DNA from 2 places in the Calothrix sp. CBUCES-K 9914 genome. Region 1 is predicted to be linked to the other one. Evidence: predicted binding sites of a transcription regulator. Region 1 holds the regulator's gene; the other holds the start of a gene.

Region 1 (9,038 bases):
CGTCGATGTTCAAAGCACTAATATCTTTTTCCTGTTCGCTGCTGTAATCTTGCAAACGTTTCTTTATACTGGACTTTTCATCACTGCACATGATGCAATGCATGGAGCAGTTATAAATCATAATATAAAATTAAATCATTTTATTGGTTCATTAAGTTTATTTTTATACGGCGGTTTATCTTATAAAACATTACTTAAAAAACATTGGCAACACCATCAACATGTAGCTACAGCAAGTGACCCAGATTTTCATAACGGTGAGCATAAAAATCTAATTGCTTGGTACTTTCATTTTATGAAGAATTATTGGAGTTGGAAGCAGATTATTCTTATAACAATTACCTATAACTTTGCTAATTACTTTTTTGATGTACCTCGTTCTAATCTAACTTACTTTTGGGCAATACCGTCGTTACTAAGTTCATTACAGCTATTTTATTTCGGTACTTTTATACCTCATAGCGAACCAAGTACCGGATACGTAGAACCGCATCGCTCTCGCACTATTTCTTATCGGGTTTGGTTGTCTTTTATAACTTGCTACCATTTTGGATATCATGAAGAACATCACCAATGTCCTCAAGTTCCTTGGTGGCAACTACCTAAAGTGCATCAGCTTGGACTGCAACTTGTGGACGTAGACAAAGATATGAAAGTGGCCCGAGAAGTGGAACAAGTGCAATAAATAAATAGAATTTTTCCATCTGTTGCTTATTCCAGTTTCGACGTGCAATATCATCATCCAATATGCTCGTCGGAAACAATAAATAGAATAAACCGAAAGCAAGACTCATTCCATTAATGAATTTATCATTCAGAAACTGTTCGATAAATTCATCCCAATTACCAAATGCTAAAGCGTATACAAACAAACCAATTGTCATAAAACTAAGTGTATAAGCAAAAACGCGCGATTCGAGAAATTTCAAAAAGCCATCTTTCTCACCTGTAAAGCTTTGATTTGGCTCGCGTAATGCTAAGTATGGTATCAAACCTAGTACACCTGATGCTACGGAAGCGATTGCAAAAGGATAAAAACGTATTGATTGCATTCTACCATCGAAGAACAAAAGGCTACTATAAATAAATAGCCAAATGCCAACAAGTGCGAATAACGACAAAATAACTGGATTTATCTGCGTCCATTGAAGCGTTATTATATTCAAAAGTAATTTAATAGTCGCTTCTAGATGCAGTGGTGGGGCAAGAATAATTATATAACTAATAAAACCTGCCCACAGTAACAACAGTGCATTTCGATTCATAAAAGATTCATCTTAATTTTAAGTCGTAACTGGTTTTTGTGAACTTTGATTTACGTTACTACCAATTTCTGGTAATGGTTTTCTTACACATAAGTATATCAAGGCACCGAATAATGGAACTAACGCAACTAGCCAAAATAATCCTTTATTATCTACCATTCCCCGACGTGCCATGTCATCCCTGACAAGACTAGAAAACAATAAACACAGCAAGCAAAAGTCTAAGCTCATCACGTGAATAAAACGGCTAGTTTGCCATTGCTGTACAAAATCATTCCAGTTTCCTTGAGTAATTCCATAAACGATTAGAATTATGGCGCCAACTGATAGTAAAATACCTGTGATTCGTGAATCTAAAATTTTAATAAAAGCATTTTTTTCACCTACAAACTCAGGATTTGGTTTACGCAGGGCAATGTAAGGCAACAAAGCGAAGGCGCCTACTCCAAATGAACATGTGGCAAACAACCAAGCTGGAACCTTTTGTCCAACACCATCAATAAACACTAAACATGCATAAATCATAGGTAATACACCCATGATATTAAACAGTGCAATTACTAACGGGTTGATTCCTTGCCATTGACCAGTCGATAAATTTTTGATTAGTTCAAATGTGTCGGGTTGGTCAGGAGGCGCAAATACAAAGGCGTAGCTTGTAAACAAGAGCCAGATTAACCAAAATGTTATTTTTCTCAGCATATTTATAGATATTACCTATTGGTGAAGACGACTTATCTATCTTAGGTAATATTTTTATTTTTAATCAAGAATTGATCCCCCCAACCCCCCCTTAATAAGGGGGGCTAAGAGTTAACTTATTTTGTTACTTTTTAATAAAGGCTTTAAATTTTATTCCCCCCTTACTAAGCTACCGTGTACACACATCTTTTTATAATTCTTACATTCCTTTCCTTTGCGTACTTTGCGTACTTTGCGGTTCGTTAAAGAATTAACCGCGCTCGTACGCAAAGAGGCAAAGAAAGAGAAGAAAGGCAACTTTTAGAGACTTGTGTGTACACAGTAGCCTTACTAAAGGGGTTAGTGGGGATTAAATTAACTGATAGCTTCACTTAGGTACTCAGAAGCAGCAGCTACTACCCCAATGGCATTTTCATAATCTAACCGTGTTGGTCCAAGTACTCCAACACTTCCAACTGGAACTGAACCACGTCGGTATGTTGAAGATATTAATGTACAAGTGCGTATTGGTTCTAAAGGATTTTCGGCGCCAATACGAACAGTGACTTTTGGTTTACCTGGTTCTTCTGGTGCGTCAGGTTCCTCAAATATCAACCTCCATAGCTGTTCTTGTTCTTCTTCCAAAAGTTGAATTATCGTTTGCACTTGCTGTAACTGCGAAAACTCTGGTTGACGTAACACCTCGCAAACACCCCGTACCATTATTTGCGCGGGTTCAGGAGAAACTTTACGATGGTTTAACTCTAAAAGCGATGTTTTTAAGAATTCTCCGTAGTGATGAAATTCGCGGTCGAGTTGTGTCCAGTCAAGGTTTGCTATCTCCAACAAACTTTTAGAACGCAAATGACTGTTTAAAAAATTAGAAACAATCTGCAACTCACGGTCTATTAATTCCGCATCACGTTTGCTTCCATCGAGTGCTGGTGGTATATCCAATAATGTTGAATGCGTCTCATACCCTTCTGTAACCACTATCAACATTACCTTGCCTGCTTCGATTTGCACTAGTTGCAGGTGACGCAATACAGCACCACCATTCTGTGGCATCGTAATTAACGTGATGCAACCGCTTAAAGTCGAGAGAATTTGCGCCGCTCCATGCAATAGCGCTTCTAGACTCCAATCTTCCCATTTTAGCCGTGTTGACAGCGCTTGCTCTACCTGTAACGTTATTGCCTCACTCGTCGGCGCCACCAAATTATTGACATAAATTCGGTATCCTGAATCTGATGGTACTCTACCAGCTGAGGTATGGGGCTGGTAAAGTAACCCAGCTTTCTCTAGCACTCCCATTACGTTCCGAATTGTCGCAGAGCTGACACCAAGATTAAACTCTTCTAATAAAGCTTTTGATCCAACTGGCTCGGCTGTGGCAATATAACGTCGCACCGTTGCCAAAAGTATATGCTGTTGTCGATTTGTTAACTTAACTGGCATAGGTTATGTTTACTGAAGGCAAATTTTAATAAAAGTTTGTAAATTTAGGACTCGTTTTATGCTATTGTTCCCTAGGTAAAAGCAAAAAGTTTAATATTTATTTAAGAAAGATACCAAATTAATCTCCCTTTTTTAAGAAGACTCAAAATAATGTTACATTTGTACATAGTAATTTAATCTATGTAAGTAGAAAAGATTCTAATTATACATATTTTTGCCTAAGTACTAAGAGCAAAGTACGATAGCAACACTTGAATCTAATCTACATAGCTATATGAATAACTGACCATCTACTGAAAGGAAGGTCTTCTTGCTTACTTGTATTTATTTGTGTGAATCAAGACATCTAGCACCAGTAATATAGAATCTATGTTTTCATAAATGGCTCAAAAAGGTTGTATTGTTAATAACTAAAATACAAGCCAGCAAATGATTGTTACCTCAGTATAAACGCTAGGGATTATGTAAAATTTTTAATTAATCGTTAACGAATAAATTAGTACTGAGGGATAGAGACATCAATTTGCGTAGAATAAGCAGCTATTCCACCTGTAATATTCTTAACATTAGTGAAGCCTTGACTTACTAACCACTGGCACATTTGAGCCGAACGAACACCATGATGGCATAGTACAAGTGTTTCAAATTCACAATCAAAGCGCGCGTGAATTTGGTCTGCCCAAGTAGCAAATTCACTCAAAGGCAGGTTGACAAAACCATCAATGCTGGCAATGTCTATTTCCTGTGGTTCGCGAACGTCGATAAGTTGAAGCTTCTCGGCGCCTAACAATAAGCGTTCTTGGAGTTGTTCAACGCTAACTTGGGAAAAGCCGGAACTTGGATATTGTGCCATTTAACGTTTTATTCACAATTATATTTCTTATCTTTACACAAATCCCTTCGTTTAATAATGTCGTTATCCTGCTTACCTTGAACTGAAATACCCCCTTTCGCCTTTTCACTTTCCCCTTTAACCTTAAAGTTGTCGGCGTAAGGTGTAAGAGGTATGATGAAAAGCTTATTTATTCGTCTTTTTGTAGTCAGCTTGGTTGCACTGCTTATTAGTGTTACAAGCTGTGATGAAGTATTTGCACTCACTGCGTTTGGTAAAGGAAGCAGTATTGAACCAGGTGCAGCAATATTCGTATCGAAACAGGCGCCTGCGATGATATCTATATTAGATACGCAGTTGGAGTCATTGAGGCCATACGAATCTTCACTTATAAGAACAGTTGAGGCAGCAGGTATAGATTTTCGTAAAGATGTTCAACCCTGGCTAGGAAAAGAAATTACACTAGCTGTCACTAGCTTAGATTTTGACCGCGACCCCGATAATGGTAAGTTACCTGGATACTTAATGGCAATAGCTACCAAGTCACCAGAAAAAAGCCGTGAGTTTGTACAGTTATTTTTCTCGAAACAAGTTTTGGCAGGTAGCGAGTTAAGTGTGGAAGAGTTTGCAGGTGTTAAAATTATTACAGCACCTTCCGAAAAAGGAATGCTCGCTGGTGCAGTTGTTGGGGATAAGTATTTATTGTTTGCTAACGACCCGAAGGTATTACGGGAAGCGATAAATAATGTTCAAGCACCCGACTTAAACTTGACGACTACAACACAGTACGAACAAGTCAAACAAATCTCACCCAAGTCCCTTGGTGTGGCTTTTCTAAATCTTCCAATTGTGGCAGAATGGCTTGGATTGAAGTTACCTGTACAAACCTTTGACTATCAAGTTGTAACGTTGGCGCCAGCTGCAAAAGGTTTTATTGCGGAAACTGTCGCACTATCTACAACAAACGAACTTAAGGCACCGTTGGAATCATTATCAAAACCTGCAGACGCACTACGATATATTCCAGCGAGTGCGGGTATTGCAGTTGGAAGTAAAGACTTAAGTAGTTTAGAGAATAGCAACCTAGCGATGTTTTGGCAACAGCTAAAAAGTGCGCTGTTACCTCAACGAGGAATAACGATAACAGATTTTGTACAGCAAGACGCAGAATCTCAAAAACGCTGGGGTGTAAACTTATCAAAAGATATCTTTGCTTGGGTAAAAGGTGAATACGCAATTGGCTTGATATCAAACTCCCAACAAGCAAACCCTGATTGGATATTTGTTACAGAAACACCACAAACACCATCTGCACTTACAAATTTAGATGCAATAGCAGTAAAAAACGGCTTAAGTATCACTACATTCAATCTTCTCAACCAACCTGTTACTGCTTGGACAGAGTTAAAAGCAGCATCTTCCAAATCTAATGCTCAAGACAAACCATCTTTTAATATTGAAGCAAAAGCTTATGGAGTGCATACAACTATAAATAATTATGAAATTTTCACTTCATCCCTAGAGACCATGCACGAAGTTCTCACAATAGAGGATAATACACTATTAAATAATCGCAATTTTCAGAAAAGTGTCGCAGCGCTCCCTGAGTCAAACGCAGGTTACGTATACATAAATTGGGCAGCTAGTCAACCAATACTGGAGCGTCAGTTACCTGTACTCAAACTGCTAAAAATACTTGCAAAACCTTTCTTCAATAATTTGCGCTCATTAACCGTTACTAACTACGGTAATGACAATAGCTCGCTCAAAGGTGATGTATTTTTCCAGTTTGAAGAATAATCAATATAGTAAAAAGTGCTGAGTGCTGAGTCGGAACTTAAAAATTAGGAGTTAAAAGTTAGAAGTTAAGAGTTTTTATTTAGCACTCATTACTCAGCACTCATTACTCAGCTCTTGTGACAGATTTTGATCTGACACAACCCTTAAATTCTTCAATGCATTTTAGAGTTATAATTTGTATATAAATTTACTCCCACACTGTTGAGAGGCTGCTATGAAAAAACGTCAACATAGACTAATGCCAGCCTTACGAACCAACCAATCCAGAACGTGGACTGCTTGGCTAGCATCCGGATTTCTGTTGGGTATACTTACGGTAATTCCTACAAGTAAAGTGATAGCTGATACGGCAAACTTCGGTACTGTTAGTTTGGCGCCAGGTTTTGATAGTGCCACAGTTTCACTTTCAGGGTATACAGGTGGTTCTTACTCGCTGTCGGCAATAACCAACCGTGATGTTGACAACAAAGCTTGTATTGGTTTTGCCGACCCAACACCCGACCATATTGTTGTTCTACAAAAAGATTTTTCTAAACTGAGAATAGCTATAAATAGCGGTGGTTCTGATACAACACTTCTAGTTCAGGCGCCAGATGGGAAAATTTATTGTGGCGATGACTCTGGCAGGCGTAAAGATGCTAGCATTGCAGCTAATGATTGGAAAGCAGGCACTTACAAAGTTTGGGTAGGTAGTTTTAACCCAGGTGTCAAGCTCAATTACACGCTGTCAATAGAACAACCGTAGGTTAGGCGTCCCGCTTGACCGATGTATATGTAGAGACCAATGCACAGGCGGGACACCTATGCTACGTTATTTTGAACGTAATTCTGTTAATCTGGTTTTAGCATCTTTATAACTATCCAGTTGACCTTTATCTTGAAAAAGTTGTGCTGCTTTCTCAAAGTCACTAATAGCTTCTGATACTTTACCTAAATTTGTACATACAAGCCCCCTATTATAGAAAGCTAAATCATAATCAGGATTTATTTCGATAGCTTTGCTATAATCCTTAATTGCATCCTCCAAAGAACCACGTTCAATATTCGCGTTACCTCGGTAGTTATAAGGATTAGCGTTATTTGGTTCTAGAACTAATAGCTTTGTTAAATTCGGAAATGGCGCCTTTAACATCATTTTTAAATTATTTTTTTATTGCGTTTTACATATCTTAAATAGCTAAACGTAGCTTGGGTGGAGGCTTTGCGTAACCCAACCGACAAAGATTTTGTATTTACTTTATAAATCAACTCTGAGTTTCTGTGGTGAAGTTAATTTTGGAAAGCTGATATTTTCTTACTCTCTTCCCTCTGTGTACAGACGCGATTAATCGCGTCTGTACGTCTCTGTGGTAAAAAAACGTAAGTCACTGCACAGGCGGGACACCTATGCTACAATTTTTCAGATTTTATGATACGGATCATATAGATTCTTTTAGCCTCCAACCAACCTACATATGTGGTAAGAAATCGATGGAGAAGCCACAATAGAAGGACAAGCTTAAATATGTGTAGTTTTTAGCTTGACATACAGGAGTACGTAAAAAAGTGGTTTTACAAGTACAAACAAGCACCTACGAAGCTAAAACTCAAGAAATTGCTCGACAGCTTCTTGCAGCTACCCAAGAAAACCGTTCGTTTTTGGCAAATCTTCGCGACCAGATGCGTTGGGATGATAAATTGCTTGCTTGGGCAATGAGTAACCCCGGTTTACGGGTGCAGCTATTTCGTTTTATTGATACTTTACCCGCGTTACATGATAAATCTGAGATTGCGGCACATTTACAAGAATATCTTGGTGATGAGTCGGTAGAGTTACCGCAGGCGCTCAAAGGGATGTTAAACTTTGCAAATCCTAATTCGGCGCCAGGTCAGTTAGCAGCAACTACAGTTACAACTGCCACTGAGACGTTAGCGCATAAGTATATTGCTGGCGAAAATATCAAGCAGGTATTGAAAACGATTGAGCGGTTGCGTAAAAATAAAATGGCTTTCACTGTAGATTTACTTGGTGAAGCTGTAATTACCGAAATCGAAGCTCAATCTTATCTTGACCGCTACATTGATTTGATGCAGCAGTTGACTGAAGCTTCTAACAGTTGGGGTAGTGTACCATTGGTTGATGAAGCTGATGGACTACCCATACCGAAGGTGCAAGTCTCTGTAAAGTTGACTGCGTTTTACTCACAGTTTGACCCATTGGATGCGAGTGGAAGTGAAGAAAAAGTAAGTTCGCGCGTTCGCACTTTACTACGACGTGCAGCAGAATATGGCGCCGCTGTTCACTTTGATATGGAACAGTATGCTTATAAGGATATTACTTTTAGTATCCTTAAGAAGATTTTGATGGAAGAGGAATTTCGCTCTCGAACTGATATTGGGATGACGGTTCAAGCTTACCTTCGTGACAGCGAACAAGACGCGCGTGATTTAATCGCTTGGGCAAAACAGCGTGGGTATCCAATTACAATTCGTTTAGTTAAAGGCGCCTATTGGGATCAAGAAACGATAAAGTCGATGCAGAAGCATTGGCAACAACCAGTTTATAACGACAAAGCCGCAACCGATGCCAACTTTGAAGTCATAACACAGCTACTACTAGAAAATCATCAATATATATATGCTGCTATTGGTAGTCATAACGTTCGCTCACAAGCGCACGCGATAGCAATAGCGGAAAGCTTGAATGTTCCAAAACGCTGCTTTGAAATGCAGGTTCTTTATGGAATGGGAGATAAAATAGCTTCTGCACTCGTTGATAAAGGTTACAGAGTACGAGTTTATTGTCCTTATGGAGAGTTACTACCAGGAATGGCGTATCTCATTCGACGGTTATTAGAGAATACCGCGAATAGTTCGTTTTTACGCCAAAATATGGAAAATCGTCCAGTAGAAGAGTTGTTAGCGGCGCCTAAAGTTAATTTAGAGAAAGAAACTCTACATAACCTCAACACAAACGGATTTCTTGGTGCAGCAGATACAGACTACGCATCAGAAAATATTAG
Region 2 (9,038 bases), on a different contig from region 1:
GTTAGATAATCATTAATACTATAGTCACGAACCGGATGCGCCGACTCTCCCCACCCTATTAAATCAGGCGCCAAGATTCGATGGGTAAAAGCATAAGCAGGATAAACTTTTGACCATTCATAAGCAGATGCACCACCTCCAAAGTTATGGAGAAAAACAAGCGTGTCAACCTGGTTGGTGAGAAGGTGTGGAGCTTGGGTATAGTAAACCATCTTACCAAGCGATGTTTGAATGACTTTTTGCACAAAACCAGGTGGTTGAAACTTAAGCACGGTCTTCCCCCCCTTTGAGTAGATGTTGAATTAGATGTTGAATTAGATATTTAATGTTTTTACTAGTACTAAAGTTTGCCTAGGCTGAACTTCCGCTTTCACCTTTGATTACTGCTGCTGCAATTAAATGCGCGAGTCGTAAAGCTTCAGGTACTTTACCACAGTCTGTGAGGCGTTGTAGTACAGATGCTATTACATCTGGGTGTTCGCCACAAACTTGGAAGACAAAGGGTAGATATTCATAAATGGTTCCTGCTTGGTGCAGCAGTTCAAATCGTTTTTCTGGATAGGGTAAACGGCTAATTGGTTCTGCCATTGCCGTTAAATCTGGCTTTCTTCGCATTACAGCAACGCACGGAATTTTTAAGCGCGCGGCTAATTCAGGTAGGTTAACAAAATTTAATCCACCGAAACCGATGCCGTCGAGTAACACAATATGTAATTGTGGCAGAAACTTACCACCGATGAGTAAATTACATATTGTATCGGTAGAATCAAAACCATCTTGCTGAATTTGCCCCCATACCATTCCTTCAAACCGGGTCTGCGCGCAAATAATTCCGGCTAGATTTACGCCACTTCCAGAACCACGAATAAATGGCGCATCATCGAAACCAATTACGCGGATTGTTCGGTTTAGCTTGAGCAAAGTTTCGAGTTTCATTGCGAGTTCTATAAAAATTAAACTTAACGGAGAACACTCCCTTTTAATTTTATATACGTAGAAAAACAGTATTACTGGTAACATTGTTGCTGTAGCACGGATTTACATTTTTGCAGTCAATCGATACAATACAACTAACGAATTTTGACAATGAAAAAAATAAAGGCTGGCTTCACCCTTTACCAGTAGATGAAGCCAGCATTTAAAGAAATCAACTCTATTGACGGCAATGAGTTGTAAACAAGTACTCATCATCTGGACAATGATGAATACGCAGGGTGTTCGTGACTTAACAGTAGTTAATAGTGTAGTTCACACTCAAGTATGAAAACTTAGCCAACGCTTCCATTCGCGCAGGAATGGATTTACCAGTTAAAAGATTTCGATATGTTGTACTCTCGTCTTTAAGTTGCACTCACAGCTTAATAAACGAGTGTGCTACATACACGAAACTACAACTAAACTACAGCTTATACAAATCAGGGTCTATGCCATTTGGTTTTCAATCGCCCACCGTGCCAACTCGGTGCGGTTGTGAAGGTTAGTTTTGCCTAACATATTGGAAACGTGGCTTTCAACTGTTCGCTGACTAACATTAAGTTCTTCAGCGATTTCCCGGTTAGCTAAACCTCGCGCAACAAACTGGACAACCTTGAGTTCGGTAGGCGTTAATTGCACGTCGAAGGGAACTTGGATCCGAGAACCGTTTTCTCCTCCCTTAGCTTGGTGTTCTTTCCAGCGAATTGTCTGTTTCAGCGAAGATTCAACCTGTGCGACTAGTTCCTCTGGCTCAAACGGCTTGACCATGTAAACGTCGGCGCCTTTATTGAGTCCTTTTACGCGGTCGGCACTTTGCCCTTTTGCAGATAGAAACAGTACGGGGATCCAACTAGTGCGTTCAGTTTGCCTGACTTGTTCAACAAAGGTGTATCCATCCATTTCCGGCATCATGACATCACAAATAATCATGTCTGGAATATCCTGCTCTAAAATTTCCAGAGCTTCGCGACCATTTTCGGCTGTGATGACTTCATATCCCCGGAATTCCAAGTAATCCTTTACCAGCAAAATCAGGTTGGGGTCATCATCGATAAGTAGAAGTCGTTTATGTTCTTTCATGCTGGGTTCTTTCATAGCAGTGGCACTTGTCGCACTTCGGTCCATGAGGTCTTGATTCGTTATCCTTTGAAGTGGATGATTAGATGCTGTTGGTTTTTCCCACTTAACTCGCCAATATCTTTCTGGTTTCAGAAGTGACCTACACATTCTTTAACCGCAAGACTTAAGGCAAAAGTACAGTAAGGATACGTAGAGCAGCAGTAATTATAATGCGTTATTATATATCGCTTTGAAGAGTGCGGGTGAAAAAACACTGATTAAATAATAATTATTCAAGCGAGCGATAATCGTATTGGTACTAGATGCTCCTAGGTAAAACAACCCGCGCGTCTTTTCGGCTTACTGCGTTTTTCATATCCTCTGTCATGGTTCAAACCATGTAAGGAGTTCAAAACAGGCATCGGTGAGAGTGAAGGAGCGCTTTGGGTGGGATGGGTTAAAAAGTTTAATTTTCAACCAGCCTATTAACCACCAAGCTTGCCAATCCATCAAATCGAATCAACGTTGGCTCTTGAATAATCCGTTTAATCAAATGAACACTCTTTGCAAAGGTACGATACCGCACTATCCGGGTAAACTACCATTATCGTTCCAGAGCAACAAACTCGCAAGCAGTTCGAGCAGTTCGTTCGTAAATTGTTCTGAAAAAACAACGCGGGTACGGTCGGAAAGCGCCGTGTCACAACTGTGCTCAAAAGCATTCTGACTAAAGGCTATACAGAAACGCACTGTTGATTTTTGACATGATTTTTTGCCCTTACGAGCGCAAATCGTAAGAATTACTTAGGATTTTTTGAGCGGAAAAGTTAGTAGATTTTGGTATTTTGATTCTCGACTTTTGCATCATCTTATATTTGAACTACACAACCTAATTACTGTTCTATAACAATTTCTACAGTTTGCAAATAAATTTGAAGATACAAAAATATTTATGAACCAAGAGAATTTACTCATAATTGTAGCTCTAGTAAGTATTTATACTCATTTTTGTCGAACAGTTGGTAATTAGTTCGGGAACCCGTACATCAATATTTGTTGCTATCGGAAGCAATTTTAGCTACATTAGCACTCAGGAGTCGAGAGTGCTAAAAAATAGAAACTTATGGCAGCTGTATCTCTAGTAAGCGTATCCACAGTTAAACCCTTGGGCGACCGCGTTTTCATTAAAGTAAGCGCAGCCGAAGAAAAAACAGCAGGTGGTTTGTATTTGCCTGATAACGCGCAAGAAAAGCCCCAGGTCGGCGAAGTCGTTGCCGTTGGTGAAGGCAAATTCAAAGATGACGGAAATCGTGTGACTATGGATGTCAAAGTTGGAGACAAAGTTCTCTACTCGAAGTACGCTGGTACTGACATCAAGCTTGGTACTGACGAGTACATACTGCTCTCTGAAAAAGACATTCTAGCAGTTGTTAGCTAATCCTTACATTGCAAAATAGCTAATTAGCTAACGAGAGATAAAGTTAGCAATTAGCGACCAGTATCAATCCATACAACACGTTCAAAAACGAATTGAAGTAACTAAAAACATTATGGCAAAGCGGATTATTTACAACGAAAACGCGCGTCGTGCATTAGAGCGCGGTATGGACATTTTGGCTGAAGCGGTAGCAGTTACCCTTGGTCCAAAAGGTCGCAACGTGGTATTAGAGAAGAAGTTTGGTGCGCCTCAAATCATCAACGACGGTGTAACCATTGCTAAAGAAATTGAATTGGAAGACCACGTTGAAAATACTGGTGTTGCTTTAATTCGCCAAGCTGCTTCTAAAACAAACGATGCGGCGGGTGACGGTACAACCACAGCTACAGTTTTAGCGCACGCAGTTGTAAAAGAAGGTTTGCGTAACGTTGCTGCTGGCGCCAATGCGATAATGCTCAAGCGCGGTATTGATAAGGGAACCAACTTCTTAGTTGAGAAAATCAAAGAACACGCGCGTCCAGTAGAAGATTCTAAATCGATAGCTCAAGTCGGTTCAATTTCTGCTGGTAACGACGAAGAAGTCGGTGCCATGATTGCCCAAGCAATGGATAAGGTGGGTAAAGAAGGCGTAATTTCCTTGGAAGAAGGAAAGTCGATGACTACCGAGTTGGAAATCACCGAAGGTATGCGCTTCGACAAGGGTTATATTTCACCCTACTTCGCAACCGACGCAGAGCGCATGGAAGCTATATTTGACGAGCCTTTCTTGCTCTTAACCGACAAGAAAATTGCTTTAGTACAAGACTTAGTACCCGTACTTGAACAAGTAGCGCGCGCTGGTCGTCCTTTGGTAATTTTGGCAGAAGATATTGAAAAAGAAGCACTTGCTACCTTAGTAGTTAACCGTTTACGCGGTGTATTGAACGTAGCTGCTGTGAAGGCGCCTGGTTTTGGCGACCGTCGTAAAGCGATGCTCGAAGATATCGCTGTATTAACTGGTGGTCAATTAATCACCGAAGATGCTGGCTTAAAGCTTGACAACACCAAGCTTGATATGCTAGGTAAAGCGCGTCGTATTACCATTACCAAAGACAGCACCACAATTGTTGCGGAAGGTAACGACCAAGCAGTAAAAGCACGCTGCGAACAAATTCGTCGTCAAATGGACGAAACAGAATCTTCCTACGACAAAGAAAAACTTCAAGAGCGTTTAGCTAAATTGTCTGGTGGTGTAGCAGTCGTTAAAGTTGGTGCTGCTACCGAAACCGAAATGAAAGACAAGAAGCTACGTTTAGAAGATGCTATCAACGCTACCAAAGCAGCAGTTGAAGAAGGTATTGTTCCTGGTGGTGGTACAACTTTGGCACACTTGGCGCCTGAGTTGGAAGCTTGGGCAAACAGCAACCTAAAAGATGAAGAGTTAATTGGCGCATTAATCGTATCGCGCGCACTAGCAGCTCCTTTGAAGAGAATTGCTGAGAATGCTGGTCAAAACGGCGCCGTTATTGCTGAACGTGTGAAAGAGCGTGATTTTAACGTTGGTTTCAACGCAGCAACCAATGAGTTCGTTGACATGTTTGAAGCTGGTATCGTTGACCCTGCAAAAGTAACCCGTTCTGCACTACAAAATGCTGCTTCTATCGCGGGTATGGTATTGACAACCGAATGTATCGTTGTTGACAAGCCAGAACCTAAAGATGGGGCGCCTGCTGGTGCTGGTGCTGGTATGGGTGGCGGAGACTTCGATTATTAATTGATCCCCCCAACCCCCCCTTAATAAGGGGGGGCAAGAGATTATTTTAATTCTTGTGGAGCAGGCATCCCTGCCTGCCTCTTTAAAAAAACAGTTGCTTCTTTATGCTAGGAGCAGCTGTTTTTTATGTCTAATTTTTATGGGTTGTAGCACATCTGTCTTGTGGTGTGCAGTGATATATTTGTTTTTACCACAGAGACTTCTAGGGCACAGAGAGTAGAGAAATTAACCACAAAGGCACAAAGGACACAAAGAAAGAAGGTTTTCTCTTGTCCCCCCCTTATTAAGGGGGGCTAGGGGGGATTAAACCTAGATAATGGTATTTATATAACTTTCCAAATATCTCTTACAATAGGCGCCTACCAGGAGGTTTTTACATTGGAATGTTTATACTGTAAATCAAAAATGCAACGTGAGACCGCTCCTTTTAGCATTGACAGAAACGGCTACCATTTAACCTGGGATGCAATTCCTGCATAGGTTTGTTACCAGTGCGGTGAAACATTAATTGAAGCGCACGAAGTAGATTTAATCCAAGAAGCTCTTATGGAGTTAGATGGTAAAACCGCTACATTCACAATAGTAAAAAACTCATTTCCAAATCAGATTCTATTTAATATGTCCACATGTTCTATACTGTAATTGCTTTATAGCTGTTTGGCTTTAGTTGGTATGGATTACATCAATCAGATAAACCATTTACTCAAACCTTCTACATCTGGGAATTTGTTAGTAGTCGATTTATTTGCCGGATGTGGTGGTTTATCTCTTGGTTTTGAAGCCCAAGGTTTCGATACACATGGTTTTGAAATGGATGCTGATTCATGTGCGACTTATAGAAAAAATCTAGAAGGAAAATGTACAGAAATTGTACTTACACAGGATACTAAATTACCACCTGCTACAGTAGTTATAGGTGGGCCACCTTGCCAACCCTTTAGTGTAGGGGGTCATCAAAAAGGTTTAAAGGATTCGCGCGATGGTTTTCCTATATTTATAAATGCCGTTAAAACTCTAAATCCTGAAATCTGGTTATTTGAAAACGTTCGTGGATTACTTTACAAAAATAAATGTTACTTCGACGAAATTGTCGAAACCCTCCAAGATTTAGGATATATTGTAAATTGGGAATTATTGAATGCTGTTAATTACGGTATACCGCAAAACCGCGAACGTTTAATTGTAGTTGGACATCGAGGTAACTTTAAATTTCCCAAACAAACGCAACACAAAGTAACAGCAGGTGAAGCATTAGGAGACATGGCAGTTTCGGCACCTCCTTCATCAAAGTTTTTGACTCCTAGCATGGATGAATACGTGGCAAAGTATGAAAAAGCCTCTTTTTGTAAAAATCCTCGTGATTTACATTTAAATAAACCAGCAAGAACTTTAACCTGTAGAAACTTAGCAGGCGCCACAGGTGATATGCACCGCATTAAACTTCCAGATGGTAGACGAAGACGTTTATTAATAAGAGAAGCAGCAAGATTACAAAGTTTTCCTGATTGGTTTGAGTTTGTAGGAAGTGAAACAAGTTGTTTTAACCAAGTTGGCAATGCAGTACCTCCTCTATTTGCCTTCCAGCTTGCTCAAAGTGTTCAAGATTATTTACAATCTAATCATCGATTGTTAAGTAGCCAGATAAAACAGCAAAAATTGGTTGGTAGAGACGCGATTAATCGCGTCTCTACAATGCGTGATTTGATGAACGATTTAGAAGTGTGATAATTTTTAAAACGTAACAATAGGTTAAATAAATCTAAATTTTAACTAGAGTAAGGTATCAGTGAAATAGTCTTATCACTATTACCGCTTGCTAAGATTTTGAAGTTGGGATTAAAGGTTACAGAATAAACAGCGTTGTTGCAAACTGTATAATTTGCTATTTCTCTAACAGTATCCACTTGCCAAAGCTTAACCGTCTTATCTTGACTAGCACTAGCTAAAATCTTACCATCTGGGCTAAATGCCACAGAATAAATACATTCAGAGTGAGCGTTAATAGTCTTAATTTCCTTACCTGTATTTACGTCCCATAGCTTAATTGTTTTGTCATTGCTGCCACTGGCTAAAATCTTACTATCTGGACTAAAGGCAATTGAGGGAATACCTCCAAACCAGTCATAATGACCTGTGAGAGTGAGAATTTTTTGGTTTGATAAATGCCAAAGCTTTATACTTTTATCATTGCCAGCACCACTACTTGCTAAGATTTGACCATCAGGACTAAAAGCAACACATAAAACATCATCAGTATGTCCTGGTAACTCGTATAGTTCTTTAGATAAATCTATTGACCACAATTTAACTTTTTTATCTTTACTACCGCTTGCTAAAGTTTTTCCATCTGGGCTAAATGCTACAGAGTACACCGTTTCTTCATGTCCTGTAAAAGTATAAATTTCCTTTCCTGTAGACACATCCCATAATTTAATAGTTTTATCATCGCTTCCACTTGCTAATGTCTGACCATTAGGGCTAAAAGCGACTGAATTAACCTTTCCCTCAAACCATGAAGACTCTCCATGTCCTTTTAGGGTAAAAAGTTCTCCTTTGGAATTCCAAATTTTTATAGTTTTATCATCGCTAGCACTTGCGAGTTTTTGCCCATCCGGACTAAACGCAACTGATTTGACTTTTTCTGAATGTCCTTTTAAATTAGTTCTAAATATAAAATTATGCATTTCCATATTGGACATCTTGATTGATAAATTTTTTCTATTTTATCCAACGTGACACAATCTGCTATTTTTCTTCTAAGAAAGCTTTTAAATACCGTAGTTATGGTATTAGCATACGCTGTTGTAGAAGCTGACGAACGGGAAATGAACAGCAGGCGCCAAGTAGCAAAATTGGAAACTATAATGTACAAAACTACATCTTAAATATATTTTTACAGAGAATAATTATGTCTTTACATGATGAAATTGAATTTGAGCTTCAACGTATGAAAGCAGAGTTAAAACGCTCTGGAAATACCACATTTAATCAGGAATCAACTGAACATGATGGTTCAAGCCTTGGCTTAGGCGCCATTTCAAATAAGCTTAATCATCTAGTTGGGATGGGAAATGTTAAAAATGAGGTCAATACTCTCATCAATTTTTTGAAGATACAAAAGCTGCGTGAAGAAAAAGGGCTTAATAAGATTTCCGTGACATTACACTCAGTATTTTGTGGTCCTCCAGGTACAGGTAAAACAACTGTAGCTCGACTGATGGGTGAAATATATCGCGAGCTTGGGATACTTTCAAAAGGTCATTTAATAGAAACAGACAGGTCAGGAATGGTAGCTGGGTATATTGGGCAAACAGCAGCTAAGGTCAATAACTTAATTGAGTCAGCATTAGATGGTGTACTATTCATTGACGAAGCGTATGCATTAAAATCTCAAGGTTCAGGCAATGATTTTGGTCAGGAAGCTATCGATACTCTATTGAAACGAATGGAAGATTATAGAGGTCAATTAGTAGTTATTGTAGCTGGCTACGCAGACGAAATGTCAAAATTTATTAACTCTAATCCTGGTTTACAGTCCAGGTTTAATAAATATTTTTACTTCGATGATTATAAACCTCAAGAGTTATTCAGTATTTTTGAAGAGATTTGTCAAAAAAATCACTTTAAATTAAATGAATCATCCAGAGAAGTATTACTAAACAAGCTTAACGATTTGTATACGAAAAGAGATAAAAACTTTGGAAATGGGAGACTTGTAAGAAATCTCTTTGAAAAAACAATCGAGCGACAAGCAAATCGGTTAGTGATGCTTTCTGGAGTTGGTAAAGAAGAAATTATGACTATTATGCCTGA

What was found. Region 1 encodes HrcA, which represses chaperone genes, less so after heat shock. Its sites were predicted from a motif close to TTAGCACTCNNGANTCNNGAGTGCTAA; they were not measured.
Region 2: the regulator HrcA is predicted to act here: its motif matches at 3,118-3,144, upstream of groES (co-chaperone GroES).

Annotation. Positions count from the first base shown of each region.
Region 1 is NZ_JBXXZH010000092.1:17,781-26,818, reverse strand. It holds gene crtW (beta-carotene ketolase CrtW) at 1-685, shown strand, start outside; gene AC2JBO_RS20745 (hypothetical protein) at 603-1,265, opposite strand; gene AC2JBO_RS20740 (DUF2834 domain-containing protein) at 1,284-1,967, opposite strand; gene hrcA (heat-inducible transcriptional repressor HrcA) at 2,322-3,404, opposite strand; gene AC2JBO_RS20730 (rhodanese-like domain-containing protein) at 3,901-4,257, opposite strand; gene AC2JBO_RS20725 (DUF3352 domain-containing protein) at 4,411-6,036, shown strand; gene AC2JBO_RS20720 (hypothetical protein) at 6,275-6,781, shown strand; gene AC2JBO_RS20715 (tetratricopeptide repeat protein) at 6,848-7,171, opposite strand; gene pruA (L-glutamate gamma-semialdehyde dehydrogenase) at 7,582-9,038, shown strand, end outside.
Region 2 is NZ_JBXXZH010000021.1:38,240-47,277, forward strand. It holds gene AC2JBO_RS06960 (alpha/beta fold hydrolase) at 1-272, opposite strand, end outside; gene AC2JBO_RS06965 (endonuclease dU) at 352-936, opposite strand; gene AC2JBO_RS06970 (response regulator transcription factor) at 1,423-2,100, opposite strand; gene groES (co-chaperone GroES) at 3,158-3,472, shown strand; gene groL (chaperonin GroEL) at 3,585-5,225, shown strand; gene AC2JBO_RS06985 (DNA cytosine methyltransferase) at 5,898-6,950, shown strand; gene AC2JBO_RS06990 (WD40 repeat domain-containing protein) at 6,992-7,915, opposite strand; gene AC2JBO_RS06995 (AAA family ATPase) at 8,134-9,038, shown strand, end outside.